DNA from 2 places in the Exiguobacterium sp. s50 genome. Region 1 is predicted to be linked to the other one. Evidence: riboswitches for the same ligand, from Rfam matches in the RefSeq annotation. Region 1 holds a riboswitch; the other holds the start of a gene.
The links. Region 1 has a riboswitch for FMN ahead of ribD (bifunctional diaminohydroxyphosphoribosylaminopyrimidine deaminase/5-amino-6-(5-phosphoribosylamino)uracil reductase RibD). Riboswitches for the same ligand answer to the same signal wherever they lie in the genome.

Region 1 (8,739 bases):
GGATATTGATGTACCGTGGCGCTTTCGATGCGCTCGTCCGTCGGCGCCCCGACTCTTGCAGGATAGCAATCCGACGGAGACCCAGCAGCGTAAGCGATGCGGCTCCGGGATTGCCTGCAGAAAGCGTGGGCGCCGAAAGGACGATGACGCAACATCTACAAAATAAAGGAGGACACCGGATACCCGGCGTCCTCCTTATGAATGAAAGATTATAATTTCTGATTGAAAATTTCTGACTCGACCGCGTGAATCGCAGCCGACCATGAACCGTAACGATGAAGAATTGCTTTCGTGGATGGTTTGTTGTTCCGTTTTGCCCATTCGCGATACGCTTCGAAGGAAAGAGAGAAGCCCATCTCGTGAATCGCTTCACGGAGTGCGGTGGAGAGCTCTGATTTCGAGTACGTCACACTCGCTTCAAGTCCGGCTTCGGCGCAGGCGTCATGCCACGAACCGAACGTCTTGACGATATGGTAATGGCTCGGTGCTTTCGGATGGAGCTTGCGCCATTCCTGATACTTTTTGAGCGTGATAATCGATCCCATGTCGCGCGAGTAGAGGGCGAGTGTCTCGATGATATCTTCACGCGTGTACTTTGGCATTTTGTCCGGGAGATCGACAGTCGCCTCTCCGTGCCATTCATAGCCGGCGATTGCAAGCGCCTCGGCCCATGACCCGAACTGTCGGATAATCGACTCGGGAGATGGCCAGCTTTGTTCCATCGCGAAGCGACGATACACAGAGCGTCGTGGACGTTCCTTCAACAAGTCGCCGAGCAGTCGAATACAGTGAATCATCCTCTGCTGTTCGGTGGACAAGTGGTGGGATTTAGTGGATAGCGTTTGACTCAATGATGGTTCCTCCTTCCATGGACTCATATCTGAACCGACAAAGATGACGAAGTTGCTTCTACAATCATACTATCGGCCAGTTTTTACAATTTATAAGTGCATTGTTCAAGTTTTTTTAAACCGATTTTATGAACGGGTAGGTCTAAAGTCCTGTTTATACTTTGAAAAAATGGTAACAGTTCTATTACAAATTTAATATTAAATGGGTTCAATTGTAAACAAAAAGTTTTATCGTGGCTAATATGTAATAATCTGTACGAAAAAGTACCCAACTGGCCAATGGGGTCATCACCGTCGCACCAGTTGAGTACTCTTCTATAATAAATTTAATTTTCAGACTAATCAAATGAAAGTTTTGAAAATAACGATTTTTTTTTGAAAGGGTGGTCAGTGAAACGAACGGTCTGCTAAAATAATGGAATTGATGTAAATAAGAAAAGAGGATGTTACGATATGACAATATGGTTATTTTATCTCCTACTCGGCTTGATTCAAGGGTTCACCGAGCCGATTCCAATCTCATCAAGCGGTCACTTGGTCATCTTCCAAGAGCTGTTTGATATCGAGTTACCGGGGCTCTCCTTCGAGATTTTCGTGAACTTTGCCTCGTTGCTCGCCGTGTTAACGATTTATCGGCAGGACGTCGTCCGTCTCGTCGTCAGTCTGTGGACGTTCTTGTTTAAAAAGGACCGCAGTGACGAGACGATGGTCGACGTCAAGTTCATTGGTCTCTTGCTCGTCGCCACGGTCCCAGCCGGTGTGCTCGGCGTCCTGTTCGGCGATTGGATTGGCGAGAAGCTCAGCGGCGTCGCCACGGTCGGTTATACGCTTATCCTGACCGGGGTCGCGCTCTGGTTCATCCGGAATATGCGAGGGAATAAAGGAGACGGCGGCATCACGCTCCGCGACGCCATCTTAATCGGTCTCGCTCAAGCGGTCGCGCTCATCCCAGGGATCAGTCGCTCCGGGGCGACAATCGTCATGGCGATGTTGCTCGGCATCAAACAAGAGTCGGCGCTTCGCTTCTCGTTCTTCCTGTTCATCCCGATCAGTCTCGGGGTGACGATTTTAGAGGGACCGGAGTTGTTCACGAATCCAGAAACACGTGATTTGTTCGGACCGCTCATCTTGGCGTTCATCGCCTCGTATGCGCTCACGGCCATCTCGCTCAAATGGTTCCAGCACATCATGGCGAAAGGCGAGCTCAAATACTTCTCCTTCTATTGCTGGGTTGTCGGACTCCTCGTCGTTTTATTCTTGGCTTGATTTACAAAGCGTTGCTCACACGAGCGGCGCTTTTTTTGCGCATTTCGTTTTGCCATCCATTTATTTTTGCGCTAAAGTGGAGACGTACAAACAAATATTCCTTCGGGGTCGGGTGAAAGTCCCAACCGGCGGTGATGGGCGCGAGCCTTAAGTCCGTGACCCGGTCGCACGTGTGCGAACGGTGGATCTAGTGCGATTCTAGAGCCGACAGTATAGTCTGGATGGGAGAAGGAAACATGACAGGTCCACGCGACCTGTAGTTCGTCGTACGTTTTTCTGTAAAGAAAACGCTTATTTGGCTTGCCCAAATGACGACGGACGACTCCCACCGAGACCTTGAGGATCATTCCTTGAGGTCTTTTTGTTTGTACGAAACAAGGAGGGAGATTATGCAACAGTACATGCAACAAGCCATCCAATTGGCCAAATCCGCCTCTTCGACCGGCGTCAATCCGCGCGTCGGGGCCGTCGTCGTCAAGGACGGTCGAGTCGTCGGGTTCGGCGCCCACTTGAAGGCGGGGGAAGCGCACGCCGAAGTGCACGCCATCCGCATGGCCGGTGCTGCCGCCTATGGCGCCACGATGTATGTCACGCTCGAACCGTGCTCGCATTATGGCAAGACACCGCCGTGTGCCGATTTAGTCGTAGAGTCGGGCATCAAACGGATCGTCATCGCGATGACCGACCCGAATCCGCTCGTGTCAGGGCAAGGCATCGCTCGATTGAAAGCGGCCGGGATTGATGTCGAAGTCGGTCTGCTCGAGAGTGAGGCACGAACGCTCAACGTGGCGTTCTTGCGCTCGCTCGAGACGAAACGGCCGTATGTCATCTTAAAGACGGCGACGAGCCTTGACGGCAAAGTCGCCCTCGATACCGGTGACAGCAAGTGGGTGACCGGAACCGAAGCGAGACGGGACGTCCATGAACTGCGGGCGTCGGTCGATGCGATTTTGACCGGTGTCGGCACTGTCCTCGCTGATGACCCGGCCCTCACCGTCCGGCTCGACCGCGAGACGACGGAACCGCTCCGGGTCGTGCTAGACCGAGAGTTACGCACGCCGCTGTCAAGTCAGCTCGTCCGGACGGCGAACGATGTGCCGGTGCTACTCTACACGACGTCCGACGATCAAACGAAGCGGGACGCGTTCATCGAGCGCGGCGTCGAACTCGCGGCGTACACGTCGCTCGACGCTGTGCTGCAAGACGTCTACGCACGCGGCATCGGTCGTCTGCTCGTCGAAGCGGGACCGACGCTCGTCACATCACTCTTGGACGGACGGTTCGTCGACGAGTGGGTCATGTACCAGTCACCGCGCGTGTTCGGCGGCAAGGGCGGATTTTACCGTTCGCATCATGACGGTCCGCTCGATGCAATCAATCGATATGACGTGCAATCGGTCGAGACGGTCGGCGCCGACATCAAACTCATCATGCGAGAGGGGGAGTCCGATGTTCACGGGAATCGTTGAAGAAATCGGCAGTGTCAAGGCAGTGAAACGCAACGGTCCGTCCCTCCGACTCACGCTCGCCGGAAAAATCGTCCTCGAGGACGTGAAGCTCGGTGACAGTATCTCCGTCAACGGCATCTGTCTCACCGTGACGACGTTCGATCGTGACAGCTTCTCGGTCGATGTCATGCCGGAAACGCTGAAGGCGTCGAGTCTCGACGGGGTCCGCCCCGGCACGAACGTTAACTTGGAGCGGGCTATGCCCGCGAACGGACGCTTCGGTGGTCACTTCGTATCGGGTCACGTCGACGGGGTCGGGCGCATCGTCAAAAAACAATCGCTCGCGAACGCGGTCTATGTCGACATCAGCTGTGAGCCATCTCTCCTCCGTTATATCGTCCCGAAAGGTTCGATTTCGGTCGACGGGACGAGCTTGACGGTGTTTGATGTGACGGAACGCGGCTTCACGTTGTCGCTCATCCCGCACACGTACAGTGAGACAGTGCTCGGGATGAAACAGGCTGGGGATGCGGTCAATTTGGAATGTGACATGTTGGCTAAGTATATGGAAAAACTCGTAAGTCAAAAACCGATGACGCTCGAATCGCTGGCGTCACAAGGGTATGGAAAGGCGGGATGGTAATGTTTCACTCGATTAAAGAAGCAGTCGAAGAGTTGAAGATGGGACGTCCCATCATCGTCGTCGACGATGAGGACCGGGAGAACGAAGGGGACTTCGTCGTCCTCGCGGATAAAATGACAGCAGAGACGATGAATTTCCTCATCACGGAAGGCAAAGGGCTCGTCTGCGCTTCTCTCGCTGAAGAAGTGGCCGTCCGGCTCGACTTGCAGCCGATGGTCGCGAACAGTACCGACCCGCACGGCACGGCGTTCACGGTCAGTGTCGACCACGTCGATTCGACGACGGGCATCTCGGCGAGCGAGCGGGCCCATACGGTGCGCGAACTCGCGAATAGCAACGCCCGTCCGGCCGATTTCCAACGTCCTGGTCATATCTTCCCGCTCATCGCCAAAAAAGGTGGCGTCTCCGTCCGGCGCGGGCATACGGAAGCGTCGGTCGATTTGGCGCGACTTGCCGGAAGTGAACCAGTCGCCGTCATCTGTGAGATTATCCGTCCGGACGGCGAGATGGCCCGGTTGCCGGACCTTGAACGTGTCGCACAAGCGCATGATTTAAAATTCATCACGATTGAGGAATTAGTTCGCTATATGGAGACGGACCTCGTCGAACGAGAGGCGGACGTCTCGCTCCCCTCGGTGAAAGGGGACTTCCGATTGATCGGTTATCGGAACGTCCTCGACCGGGAAGAACACGTCGCGCTCGTCAAAGGTGAGATCGAACACGCACCGCTCGTCCGGATTCATTCCGAATGTCTGACCGGTGACGTCTTCGGGTCCCATCGTTGCGATTGCGGGCCACAACTGGACACAGCGATGGCGAAAGTGGAAGCCGAAGGCGGTGTCATCTTGTATATGAGACAAGAAGGGCGTGGCATCGGTCTGCTCAATAAATTGAAGGCGTACGAACTACAAGAACAAGGGCTTGATACGGTCGAGGCGAACGTTGCGCTCGGACTTCATGCCGATTTGCGCGATTACCGGGTCAGCGCGGCCATGCTTCGTGACCTCGGCGTCACGAACGTCCGGCTCATGACGAACAACCCGGAAAAAGTCGATGCGTTAGAAGCGTGCGGCATCACGGTCATCGAACGTGTCCCGATTCTCGTCGGCGCCCATGCGGCGAACGAGAAGTACCGAATGACGAAACAACAAAAAATGAATCACTTTGGAGGAGAAGAATCATGATGCATACATTTGAAGGAAACTTGGTCGGAAAAGGCTTGAAAGTCGGAATCGTCGTCGGACGGTTCAACGATCTCATCACGATGCGCTTGCTAGACGGGGCGAAGGATGCGTTGAAGCGCCACGGCGTCGAACAAGACGACGTCGAGATCGCATTCGTCCCTGGGGCGTTCGAACTCCCACTTGTCGCGAAGAAGATGGCGATGAGCAAGAAATATGATGCCGTCATCACACTCGGGGCCGTCATCCGTGGGGCGACACCACACTTCGACTACGTCTGTAACGAGGCGGCGAAAGGCATCGCCCAGGCGAGTTATCAGTCAGAAGTACCGGTCATTTTCGGTGTCTTGACGACCGAGACGATTGAGCAAGCGATCGAGCGAGCTGGAACGAAAGCCGGGAACAAAGGTTGGGAAGCGGCAACGTCGGCCATCGAGATGGCGAACTTGATGCGCGCGTTTTAATTGGACGGGGGAGAGCGAACCAGCTCTCCTCTTTTTTGTCGTTAGCGACGCATGCGTCCCGGGAAAAGGATAGGGTGGAAGGAGGCGATGGTGATGTGGGAATGGGTGGCTCAACTGAGCCCGGCCATGCAGGCGTTGCTCGGGACGATGTTCACATGGGGGATGACCGCGCTCGGGGCGGCAATCGTCTTCATGACGAAGTCGATTAACGAGCGGTTGATGGACAGCATGCTCGGGTTTGCCGGCGGTGTCATGATAGCGGCCAGTTTTTGGTCACTCCTCGCCCCGGCCATCGAAATGGCGGAACAAGACGCGATGCCGGCTTGGTTTCCGGCCACCGTCGGTTTTTTAGTGGGTGGTCTGTTTTTGGCAGTCGTCGACAAACTGATTCCGCACGTGCATCCGACACCATCCCTAAAAGAAGTGGAAGGTTTCCATCCCCAAAAACGGAAACGGAGCACGTTGCTCGTCTTGGCGATCACGCTGCACAATATCCCGGAAGGACTGGCCATCGGTGTCGCCTTCGGGGCGGTCGCGGCCGATTTCCCGTCCGCCTCGCTGACAGGTGCCATCGCGTTGGCCATCGGCATCGGCATTCAAAACTTTCCGGAAGGTGCCGCCGTATCGCTCCCGCTCAGACGGGATGGGCTCTCCCGGCGCCGCAGTTTTTTCTACGGTCAGTTATCGGGCATGGTCGAACCGGCGGCCGCACTGGTCGGCGTTTGGGCCGTGCTTGTCATGGAGCCGCTCTTGCCGTTCGCGCTCAGCTTTGCCGCCGGGGCGATGATTTTTGTCGTCGTCGAAGAAGTGATCCCGGGGTCGCAAGAGAATGGGCATAAAGATATGGCGTCGATGGCGTTGATGCTCGGCTTCACCATCATGATGATGTTGGACGTGGCGTTAGGATAAGCCACAGAAAAGGAGCGGTGACATGTGCGTCATCGCTCCTTCTTTCAGATCAACGCCAAAACGACGTGTGACCGGCCTTATCTTCGATATTGAACGCGATGATGTCACGAAGCAAATCGTAGTCGACGGTTTGGCTCCACTTGATACGGAACAGCTGTTTCGTCTGCGTATAGCCCGCCTCCCGGATTTGCATCTGGAACACCTCGAGCGGGACGGCCTCCGGCGCGACGGCAAAGTGTGCTTTGGCCACACTGAAGGCGATGATGAACGTCCCGTGATCGGTGAACATCGGCTGATTCCAGGCGATGCGTTCCTCGAGGTGCGGGAATGTCTCCCGGACCCACACGAATATGTCGTCCAGTTTGGCACGGTGTTCCAGGTCGTCAATCGTTGCTAAAAAATCGTCAAACGTCTCCATGAGAAACCTCCTTTGGTGAAAGAAAGCCCGACTCAGATGAGCCGGGCCGATTGATTAAAACGTCTCAGACGTCGTTTTTGCTTGCATGTGGAGCTGGATGTAATCCGGTCCGCCTGCTTTTGAGTCTGTACCTGACATGTTGAACCCGCCGAACGGCTGATAGCCGACGATGGCGCCTGTGCAACCACGGTTGAAATACAAGTTCCCGACGTGGAAGTTCTGACGCGCGTACTCTTGGTTCGAGCGGTCACGCGTGAGGACGGCACCCGTCAAGCCGTATTCCGTGTTGTTGGCGATGTCGATCGCTTCTTTGAAGTCTTTCGCTTTCGTGAAGGCGACGATCGGTCCAAAGATTTCTTCTTGCATGAGACGTGCTTTCGGCGCGACGTCAGCGACGACCGTCGGCTCGATGAAGTAGCCTGTCGAGTCGTCGGCTTTACCACCGGCGACGATTTTGCCTTCTTCTTTGGCGACGTCGAAGTATGATGTGATCTTCTTGAACGCGGCCGCATCGATGACCGGTCCCATGAAGTGTTCGTTTTGCTCCGTGTTGCCGACCGAGAGTTCGTTCGTCAACTCGACGACGCGGTCGAGCACCGTGTCATACACGCTGTCGACGATGACGGCGCGCGAACAAGCCGAACATTTTTGACCAGAGAAGCCGAACGCCGATTTGACGATTGACTGGGCCGCGAGTTCGAGGTCCGCTGATTCGTCGACGACGATCGTATCTTTTCCGCCCATCTCTGCGATGACGCGTTTGAGCCAGATTTGGCCGTCGTTCAATTTAGAGGCACGCTCGTTGATGCGCAAGCCCACGTCACGTGAACCTGTGAAGCTGATGAAGCGTGTCTTCGGATGGTCGACGAGATAGTCACCGACTTCTGCGCCTGGTCCTGGGATGAAGTTGAGGACGCCTTTCGGAAGGCCTGCTTCTTCCATGACCTCGACGAATTTCGCAGCGACGATCGGTGTCGTCGATGCTGGTTTCAAGAGGATCGTGTTACCAGCAACGATAGCCGCGACGGCCGTCCCTGCCATGATCGCGAACGGGAAGTTCCAAGGGCTGATGACAATCCCGACCCCGAGTGGGATGTAGTCATAGCGGTTGTATTCGCCCGGACGGCTCTCGACTTTTTTACCTGGTTTGAGCTCGAGCATTTGACGTGCATAGTACTCCATGAAGTCGATCGCTTCCGCTGTATCCGCGTCCGCTTCGTTCCACGGCTTGCCTGCCTCTTTGACGAGGTAAGCTGAGAACTCGTGCTTGCGCTTGCGGACGATGTTCGCCGCCTTGAACAAGACGTCGGCACGGACGGCCGGGTCGACATGGCGCCATGAGTCGAACGCTGTGAGCGCTTCTTGCATCGCACGCTCAGCGAGCTCTTGGTTCGCTTTCGAGACGTGACCGATGACTTCTTCTTTATTGGCCGGGTTGTAAGACGTGATTTTGCCTTCCGTCGTAACTTTCTCCCCACCGATTACGAGCGGATAGTCTTTTCCGAGCTCACCGTTGACTTTCTCGATCGCCGCTTGGATGGCTGCGGCGTTCTCTTTGT
Region 2 (8,739 bases), on a different contig from region 1:
GCCTCCCAAGACGACTAATTTGCGCATAAAAATCCCCCTTTGTTACACTTCAACTGTATCATGTTATAATACGCCGTAGAAGAACCATTTTCCTGCTTTGAAGGAAAGGGGAAGGGTGAATGACATGATGAATCCGATCATTGAGTTCTGTGCCTCCAATTTAGCGATGGGTTCACAAATCGCCCGCGCCAAATTAGAGTCCGATCCAGACTTAGACGTCGTCGAATATGGCTGTACGGGCTACTGCGGCGTCTGTTCGCTTGACTTGTTTTGTCTCGTCGATGGTGAGGTCGTGACCGGGGATACACCGGAACAACTCGTGACGAATGTATATGAAAAAATTGAAGAAATGGCATGGTGAAAAAGTTTGAAGGACCTTCAAACTTTTTTTATTTTGACCGTTTTGACCCGTTGCATTTTTAAAAAGGGTCTGTTATATTCAAAGAGGTTCGAATGTAGGTTGTCTGACGTTTAACAACAGAAAAAGAAAGCGTTTCAAACGGTAGGACACATCTCGATTCGGGTATATCATATTATCAGGTTTCCCCAATATGAAAGGAGCACAACACCAATGAATATCATGAGCGTGGTTGGTATTTTGGCACTAATTGGAATCGCTTACATCTTCTCGACCAACCGTAAAGCCATCAAATGGCGCACCGTGCTTGCCGCTTTCGCGGTACAGTTTACGTTCGCCTTCCTCGTCCTCTTCACTACAGTAGGACGTAACGCGTTAGAATGGATCTCAGGAGGCGTCCAGAACGTCTTGAACACGGCGAACGCCGGGATTAGTTTCGTCTTCGGTACAGCTGTCGGCGGAGACAACTTCGTCTTCGCGTTCCAAGTGTTGACGATTATCGTCTTCATGTCGTCACTCATCGCACTTCTCTACTATGTAGGTGTCATGCAGTGGGTGATCCGTATCCTCGGTACGGCTCTCGCCAAAGCACTTGGCACATCACGTAAAGAATCGCTCTCAGCGACAGCGAACATCTTCGTCGGTCAGACGGAAGCACCGCTCGTCATCAAACCTTACCTTCCAACGATGACGCAATCGGAACTCTTCGCTGTCATGGTCGGTGGTCTCGCCTCGGTTGCCGGTTCAGTTCTTGCTGGATACGCTGCTCTTGGTGTACCGCTCGAGTACTTGCTCGCAGCGAGCTTCATGGCTGCTCCTGCTGGTCTCATGTTCGCGAAAATCATCGTCCCGGAAACAGACGTACCGGATGACGATATCGAAATCGCTGAAGATGAAGAGAACAAGGCAGCGAACTTCGTCGATGCAGCCGCTCGCGGTGCCTCTGACGGTCTCTTCCTTGCATTGAACGTCGGTGCGATGCTTCTCGCCTTCGTTTCATTGATCGCGCTCGTTAACTTGATTCTCGGTGGAATCGGTGGCTTGTTCGGTTTCGACGGTCTCACGCTTCAATTGATTCTTGGTTATGTGTTCGCACCGCTCGCATTCGTGATCGGTGTGCCATGGGCAGATGCTGTTCAATTCGGTAGCTTCCTCGGACAAAAACTCGTGTTGAACGAATTCGTCGCTTTCTCTGAATTCGCACCAATCATCGGTTCTGGTGACCTCTCGGCACGTACGGAAGCTATGATCGCGTTCGCACTCTGTGGATTCGCTAACATCTCGTCACTCGCTATCCTTCTCGGTGGTCTTGGTGGAATGGCACCGAACCGTCGGAACGATATCGCGCGCATGGGTGTCCTCGCGATTCTCGCAGGTACGCTTGCTAACTTGATGTCAGCCACGCTTGCTGGTCTGCTTCTCTAATCAAATACGATATACTCAGAGTGATCACTTCGGTGGTCACTCTTTTTTGGGGAGGAATGACATATGTATGGAATGATAGCGCTTTTTGATGAACAAACGGAGAAACGAATTCAAGAGGTATGGGAAGGCTTGAAACAAGAAGGAATTACTTCTTATGCATATGAAGTCTCGAATCGACAACCTCATATAACATTAGCTAGTTACAGTAGTTTGAATGTTGAGGCGTATATCGAACTGATGGACAGCTACTATCAATCGAAGGAGATTATAAATCTAACATTTAGTACGTTGGGTACGTTCATTCAATCGAGTGCACTTTTTCTTTCACCTACAATCTCATCCGGATTGAGGAGCCTCCACTTAGAGCATTATTGTATATTTGGGGAGTTTAATGATAACGCTGAGTCCTTATATTTGCCGGACTCATGGATTCCGCACTGTACACTGGCAAACAGATTGTCTAAAGAAAAGATGAAAGATGCTTTTGAATATTGTACTGATATTGTAAAACCTATAGCTGGAAAAATTGTAGAGGTGGCATTAATTGAATTAGTAACACCGATTCACGTTCGAGTATTACATAGAGTAAAATTATCCGCACAAAAGTAACAAAGCTAAGTTACTTAGGTGCATTCTTCTGTCAGGTTTGTCATATGTGACTAGGACCGATAGAAGGGATTGACCAGGAAACGGTGGGGTTTTATCGTTCCTGACGAGGTATATCCACTTCTTGGAGTCTCGGCCAAGTGGCTTGCCAATTCTTTTTATTGATCCGGGCTCGATAAATATGATGGTGTGAAGCGTCGTTCGCAAAGGCCGGGGTCGGTCGTAACTTTAGTTCGACTATGTCGTCGATACCGTAAGGGGCGGCCAGCTTCAAGCGTCCGCCCGCACCAAGACTGACACCGATGGCCGTGACCGTCTCAGGGAAATGGGCCAAGGCATCGACCGCAGATTGATACGGTGGCAATTGATTGACCAGATGCATGCGGGCCTGGTTTTTGACCGACCAAGGGACGTTCGGTAACAGGTCGTGCAGTTGTGCCTCATACTGTTTTTCAATCGCCTCGTCGATGTGAGATCGGTCAAAGTAGATGACATCGACGTCCTCGATCGGCGTCGGTACTTCGTAGCCGTGCGCGTCATCCCATATTTTTGCCCGCACGTATCCGGCACAAATCCACCAATCGGGTAAACCGAGCGAAGCGACGATTGTCAACAGACGCATCAGTTCCACATCAGTCTCTAAAAAATGGGTCACATCTTCAGTCGTGTTCAATCCATCTCCTCCTATTCTCTCATTAGCATAGCGTACCTATACAAAAAGCACCTAGACCCCGGTCTAGGTGCTTGTCAGTTACGCTTGAAGTTGCATGCGCTGGCGTTCGATCCACGGCTTCAATTTGAGGAAGAGTGGGACGAACAAGGCGCTGATCAACAAGGCCTTAATGAAGTTGAACGGCAAGATACCGTATAGGACGAGGTCCGTTTTGACTGCCGGTTGCGCCATCTCGGTCATGCCGAAGAAGAACGCGTAGGCTGGTAAGATGAGCAAATAGTTCAAGATTGCCAAGCTGAGTGCCATCGTGATCGTACCGGCCACGAGGCCTGAAGCGAGCGCTTTATTCGTTTTACGTTTATGGTAGAACCATGCGACCGGATACATGAAGGCGACGCCTGCAAAGAAGTTCGCGACTTCGCCGACCGGAACGCCGCCACCGTTGAAGACATAGTAGAGGACGTTTTTTAGAGCGACGACCACGACGCCTGCGAGTGGGGAGAACACGATCCCGGCGACGAGCGCGGGAATGTCACTGAAATCCACTTTTAGGAACGGTGGTAGGAAAGGCAGCGGGAAGTTAAAGAGCATGAGGACAAAAGAAATGGCCCCGAGCATCGATAGCGTCACCAGTGTTGTCAATCGTTTGTTGCGCGTTGTTTTCATCAAAATCTCTCCTTTTGTCGCTCCTTGATGAATGGCACCCGTCGCATAGAAAAACCCGATTGTATCAAACAATCGGGAGAGTTTACGCGCATACGAAATAGATGTTCTCATCGGTGTTTAGACCACGCCGAAGAAAACATCCGGATATCGGTCGGATGCCGCCATCTTCTCCCATCCAGACTTTACTGTCGGCTTTCGAATCTCACGAAATCAGCAAGCAACGCCTTGCTCGCTCACGGGCTGAGAAGAACTTGTCTTCAATACCGCCGGTCGGGAATTTCACCCTGCCCCGAAGATGGAACGATTTAATTTTTTTTGTTACAGTTTAGTTATACAAGATATTTCACAAAATCTCAAGTCAGTTGACTTGAAGTTAAGATAACGAAGGAGGAGTTCAGATGATTCATTTGACAGAATCAGCCGCATTACAAGTCATCGATATGATGAAACAGACCGAACGCCCCGACGACCAGTACTTGCGGATCAAAGTGCAAGGGGGCGGGTGTACCGGCCTGTCTTATGGGATGGGGTTTGATGAGGATAAGACAGACAAGGACGTTCAGTTTGACCACTATGGTGTCCGTGTCATCGTCGCGGAAGCCGATCACGGGGTCGTCGACGGTCTCGAGATTGACTATAAGCAGTCGATGCTCGGAGGCGGCTTCACGATTAAAAATCCGAACGCCATCGCCACGTGCGGTTGCGGCTCGAGTTTCCGGACGGCATCGAACGCCGGGACACCTGGGGATTGCTAAACGAAAGAGGCTGGGACATAACTCAGTAGATTTATAAGAAAGAGGCCACCTGGCGCGACTCGTTCGCGCCAGGTGGCCTCTTCTCCTTTTTATGGGTTCGTACGCACATTTCGATATAAACAGATAGGGGCGACCTCTGATAAAGTTAAAGTGACCAAACCATAACTTTGGAGGTGCCCCTATGTACAAAGAGTATACCATGAACCAGTTGGTTTTGCCCCTAGATTTAGAAGTTCGGCTCCCGGAGAACGACATCGCCTTCGCCGTCCACGACCTCGTCGAACAGATCCCGGACGAGGCGTTCGAGACGTTCTGGCGAACGACGGGCTGCCCGGCCTATCACCCGCGGATGATGATGAAGATCGTCCTCTGCGCGTACACGCAGTCCGTGTTCTCGGGCCGGAAGATCGAGGGCCTTCTCAAGGACAGCCTGCGCATGATGTGGCTCGCCCAGGGACACGAGCCGAGCTATCGGACGATCAATCGGTTCCGAGTCCATCCGGACGTCGCCCCGATCCTGAAGTCCGCCTTCGTCACGTTCCGTTGCCACCTCGTCGAGGCGGGTGAGATCGACCAGGAGGCGATCTTCATCGATGGCACGAAGCTCGAGGCGAACGCGAACCGATACACCTTCGTCTGGAGGAAGGCCGTCGAGAAATACAGCGCCGCACTCGTCGAGAAGTCGAACCGGCTGTACGAGGAGCTGATGTCCGAGCAGGTCATCCCAGAGATCGAGCGCGAGAGCCCGGAGGCGCTCTCGGTCGAAGAACTCGAGGAGGTCGCGGCGCGACTCGGGGAAAAGGTCGACGCGATCGATGAGGAAATCGCGTCGACGACCGACGTCAAGGAACGCAAACGACTGCGCGCGAGACGCAAGGAACCCCGCCGCCTCCGCAAGCAGGCCTCCGACTTCGCTGCCCGGAAACGCCGATACGAGGAACACATGGCCGCCTTCGGCACGCGGAACAGTTACTCGAAGACCGACAGGGATGCGACGTTCATGCGGATGAAGGATGATCACATGAAGAACGGACAATTGAAGCCCGGCTACAATGTCCAGATCGCGACCTCGGGCCAGTACACGCTGGCGTATGACGTCTTTCCGAACCCGACCGATATGAGGACGTTGGCCCCGTTCCTCGACGAGGTCGAAACGTTCCTCGAGTTACCCGCCTACATCGTCGCCGATGCGGGATATGGGAGCCAGCCGAACTACACGGACATCCTCGAGCGCCGGGGGCGCATTCCCTTGATCCCGTACACGATGTACCGGAAGGAACAGAAGAAGAAGTGGCGCGAGAACCCTTTCAACATCTCGAACTGGGCGTACGACAGGGAATCCGATACGTTCACCTGCCCGGACGGGAGACGGCTCCCGTTCAGCCACGAATCCCGTAAGACCGACAGGGACGGGTTCGTCCGCGAGTCCCGCATGTATCTGAGCGAGGACTGCGGCGGGTGTCCGTTCCGCGACCTGTGCACAAAGGCCGAGGAAGGGAGCCACCGCCAGGTCGGTGTGAACGTGGCCTGGGAAGAACAAAAGCATATGACGAGAACGCTGCTTTCGGATGAGAAAACGGGTGCCCTCTACGCCAGACGCAAGACGGACGTGGAACCAGTTTTTGGATATCTGAAGGCCAATTTGGGTTTCACCCGCTTCTCCGTCAGGGGAAAACAGCGCGTGAGACGCGAGCTCGGCTTCGCGCTCATGGCGGTGAACCTGCGGAAGTTCATCGCCACCGTTGTCGCCCGAAGTACAAAGAAAGGGTCCGGTCACCGAAAATCGGTGACCGGACCCCTCTTTTTGATTGAAATACTTTAGAACTGGCTAGTTATGTCCCAGCCTCTTTTTTGTATTCAGTCTGTCTCTTCAATCAGAATTAATCGAATGAGTTTCGAAGCCGCGTCTAACTCGATTTGATGTTGCCAAGGACGAAACGCTGTGATTTTACACGTGTCGTTCGTGATGCGGAACGAACAGACGCTCTCTTCCTCTTGGTCAAGGACCGAGTAACGGCTGAAGTCCGATAAGCTTTGGTAAATGGCATATTGTGTCGGTAATTCACACGACCATCCTTTTTCTAATGTGATCTGATGCATGCGTCTCGCCTCTTTCTTCTCTATATATATAAGAATAACAAAAATATTCAAGGATGTGGAAGATTAGTCGAGAGGATGCAAGGGAAAATGAAAAGAGATGTCATTTCATGTAGGAGGGGCAGGGACGATGAGAAAAGTATTGATTTTCGGTGGCTCACGCTATTTTGGAAAGCGGTTGGCGCTTCGGTTGGCGGAGGCCGGTGACGATGTGACGATTGTGACGCGTGGACAACTGCAAGTACCCGAGGCGGAGGGCATCCGGTCGATCAGAGGGGACCGACAGTCGGTGGCGACGATGAAAGATTTGTCACGCGACCATTATGATGTCGTCTATGACAATATTTGCTTTAACCCGTACCAGGCAAAGATCGCCTCGGACGCTTTCATGGACCAAGTCGGTAAATATGTGCTCACGTCGACGATGTCGGTTTATGCGCCAGGCGCCGAGTTGAAAGAAAGTGATTTCAATCCGCTCCATCATGACTATCATCTCGAATCCGAACATGATTACGGGCAAGGGAAGCGAGAGGCTGAATCTTATTTCTTCCATCGCGCCTCGTTCCCGGTCGCGACGGTCCGCTTGCCAATCGTGCTCGGACCCGACGACTATACAGACCGTCTCAAGTTTTATATCGACGCCGTCCGACGGGAAGAGCCGATCGTACTGCATCACCCGGAAGCGAAGATGGGGTTCATCTCAAGCTTTGAGGCGGCCGCCTTTCTAGAATGGGTCGGTCGGGCGAACGTGACCGGACCGTTCAACGCGGCGAGTGAAGGGGTCATCTCGCTCGGGGCACTCATGGAACGGATCGGCCATCACTTAAATAAACCGGTCCAGATTATCAAAGATGGCGAGTCGTCGCCGTACGATACGGACGTCGACTATTATATGTCGATTGCCGAGGCGAAAAAGGCCGGGTTCGTCTTCACCCAACTCGACGACTGGCTCGACCGGGTCATTGTACAAACAATCCGCAAATGAAAAATGGCCCTCATCATCGCGATGAGGGCCACATCGTTATTTCCCGGCAAATACCGAAGTCGAATGTTGCGGGTGACGCGCTGTCGGGTCGACGAGCTGCTTCACTTGGTTGATGGCAATCGGAGCTTCTCCGAAGCCTGTCGCAATCAATTTTACTTTTCCTTCGTACGTGGCGATGTCACCACACGCGAAGATGCCGGCGACCGTCGTCTCCATCCGCGAGTCGACGCGGATCGTGTTCTTCTCGAACTCCATGCCCCAGTTTTTGATTGGGCCGAGCGATGAGACGAAACCGTAGTTACAGATGAGGTCATCGATCTCGACGAATTTCGATTCGCCGTCCTTGTCTGTCAATTCGACCGACTCGATGTGCGTCTCACCTGAAAGTGATTCGATGTTATATGGCGTCCAGACGTTGATCGTCGAGACCTTCATTTGCTCGACCGTATGCTCGTGGGCACGGAAACGGTCACGGCGGTGAACGATATGGACTTCCTTGGCGATGCCTTCAAGCATGAGCGCCCAGTCGACGGCAGAGTCGCCGCCGCCAGCGATCATGACGCGGCGGTCGCGGAACTTCTCCATGTTGTCGACGAAGTAATGAAGGTTGGCATAATCTTCGCAACCATCGATGCCGAGCGGTCGTGCGGCGAATGCCCCGTTCCCGGCCGTGATGATGATGGCTTTCGTATGGTACTCATCCTTGTTCGTCGTGATCTGGAACGTGCCGTCTTCAAGACGTTCGACCGTCTCGACCGTCTCCCCGAGGCGATAGTCCTGCTCGAACTGATCGGCTTGGGCTTTTAATTGGTCAATCAAATCTTGGGCTTTCACTTTCGGGAAGCCGGCGATGTCGTAAATATATTTTTCTGGATACAGTGTCGATAATTGTCCGCCGAGCTGCGGCAAACTTTCAATCAACGCCGTATCGAGTTGGCGCATACCTGCATAAAATGCGGTGAACAGTCCGACCGGGCCGCCACCGATGATGATCACATCTTTCGTCGATTTCATCGAATTCCTCCTCAAAACGTATACATCCATTATAGTGACAATCGTGAATTAAATCCATTCTGTACAAACATCCTATACATTCAAAAAAAATTCAAGAAGATAAGCTTTTCCATTGAGAAAACGAAATAAACAGCGTACAATGAACGAGAAGCAATTGTGA

Region 2: it holds a riboswitch for FMN, as region 1 does, so the genes downstream of both, KNP68_RS14895 (ECF transporter S component) here and ribD (bifunctional diaminohydroxyphosphoribosylaminopyrimidine deaminase/5-amino-6-(5-phosphoribosylamino)uracil reductase RibD) in region 1, are expected to answer to the same signal.

The regions. Positions count from the first base shown of each region.
Region 1 covers NZ_JACSLP010000004.1:190,169-198,907, reverse strand. The annotation lists gene KNP68_RS07590 (homing endonuclease associated repeat-containing protein) at 210-851, opposite strand; gene KNP68_RS07585 (undecaprenyl-diphosphate phosphatase) at 1,305-2,117, shown strand; FMN riboswitch at 2,212-2,354, shown strand; gene ribD (bifunctional diaminohydroxyphosphoribosylaminopyrimidine deaminase/5-amino-6-(5-phosphoribosylamino)uracil reductase RibD) at 2,507-3,586, shown strand; gene ribE (riboflavin synthase) at 3,567-4,208, shown strand; gene KNP68_RS07570 (bifunctional 3,4-dihydroxy-2-butanone-4-phosphate synthase/GTP cyclohydrolase II) at 4,208-5,392, shown strand; gene ribH (6,7-dimethyl-8-ribityllumazine synthase) at 5,389-5,853, shown strand; gene KNP68_RS07560 (ZIP family metal transporter) at 5,947-6,762, shown strand; gene KNP68_RS07555 (iron chaperone) at 6,812-7,180, opposite strand; gene pruA (L-glutamate gamma-semialdehyde dehydrogenase) at 7,235-8,739, opposite strand, start outside.
Region 2 covers NZ_JACSLP010000019.1:5,985-14,723, forward strand. The annotation lists gene KNP68_RS14870 (NAD(P)/FAD-dependent oxidoreductase) at 1-27, opposite strand, end outside; gene KNP68_RS14875 (YuzB family protein) at 125-361, shown strand; gene KNP68_RS14880 (NupC/NupG family nucleoside CNT transporter) at 572-1,783, shown strand; gene KNP68_RS14885 (2'-5' RNA ligase family protein) at 1,847-2,392, shown strand; gene KNP68_RS14890 (nucleotidyltransferase family protein) at 2,484-3,011, opposite strand; gene KNP68_RS14895 (ECF transporter S component) at 3,141-3,728, opposite strand; FMN riboswitch at 3,888-4,029, opposite strand; gene KNP68_RS14900 (HesB/IscA family protein) at 4,127-4,483, shown strand; gene KNP68_RS14905 (IS1182 family transposase) at 4,665-6,305, shown strand; gene KNP68_RS14910 (hypothetical protein) at 6,341-6,583, opposite strand; gene KNP68_RS14915 (Rossmann-fold NAD(P)-binding domain-containing protein) at 6,711-7,565, shown strand; gene KNP68_RS14920 (NAD(P)/FAD-dependent oxidoreductase) at 7,602-8,579, opposite strand.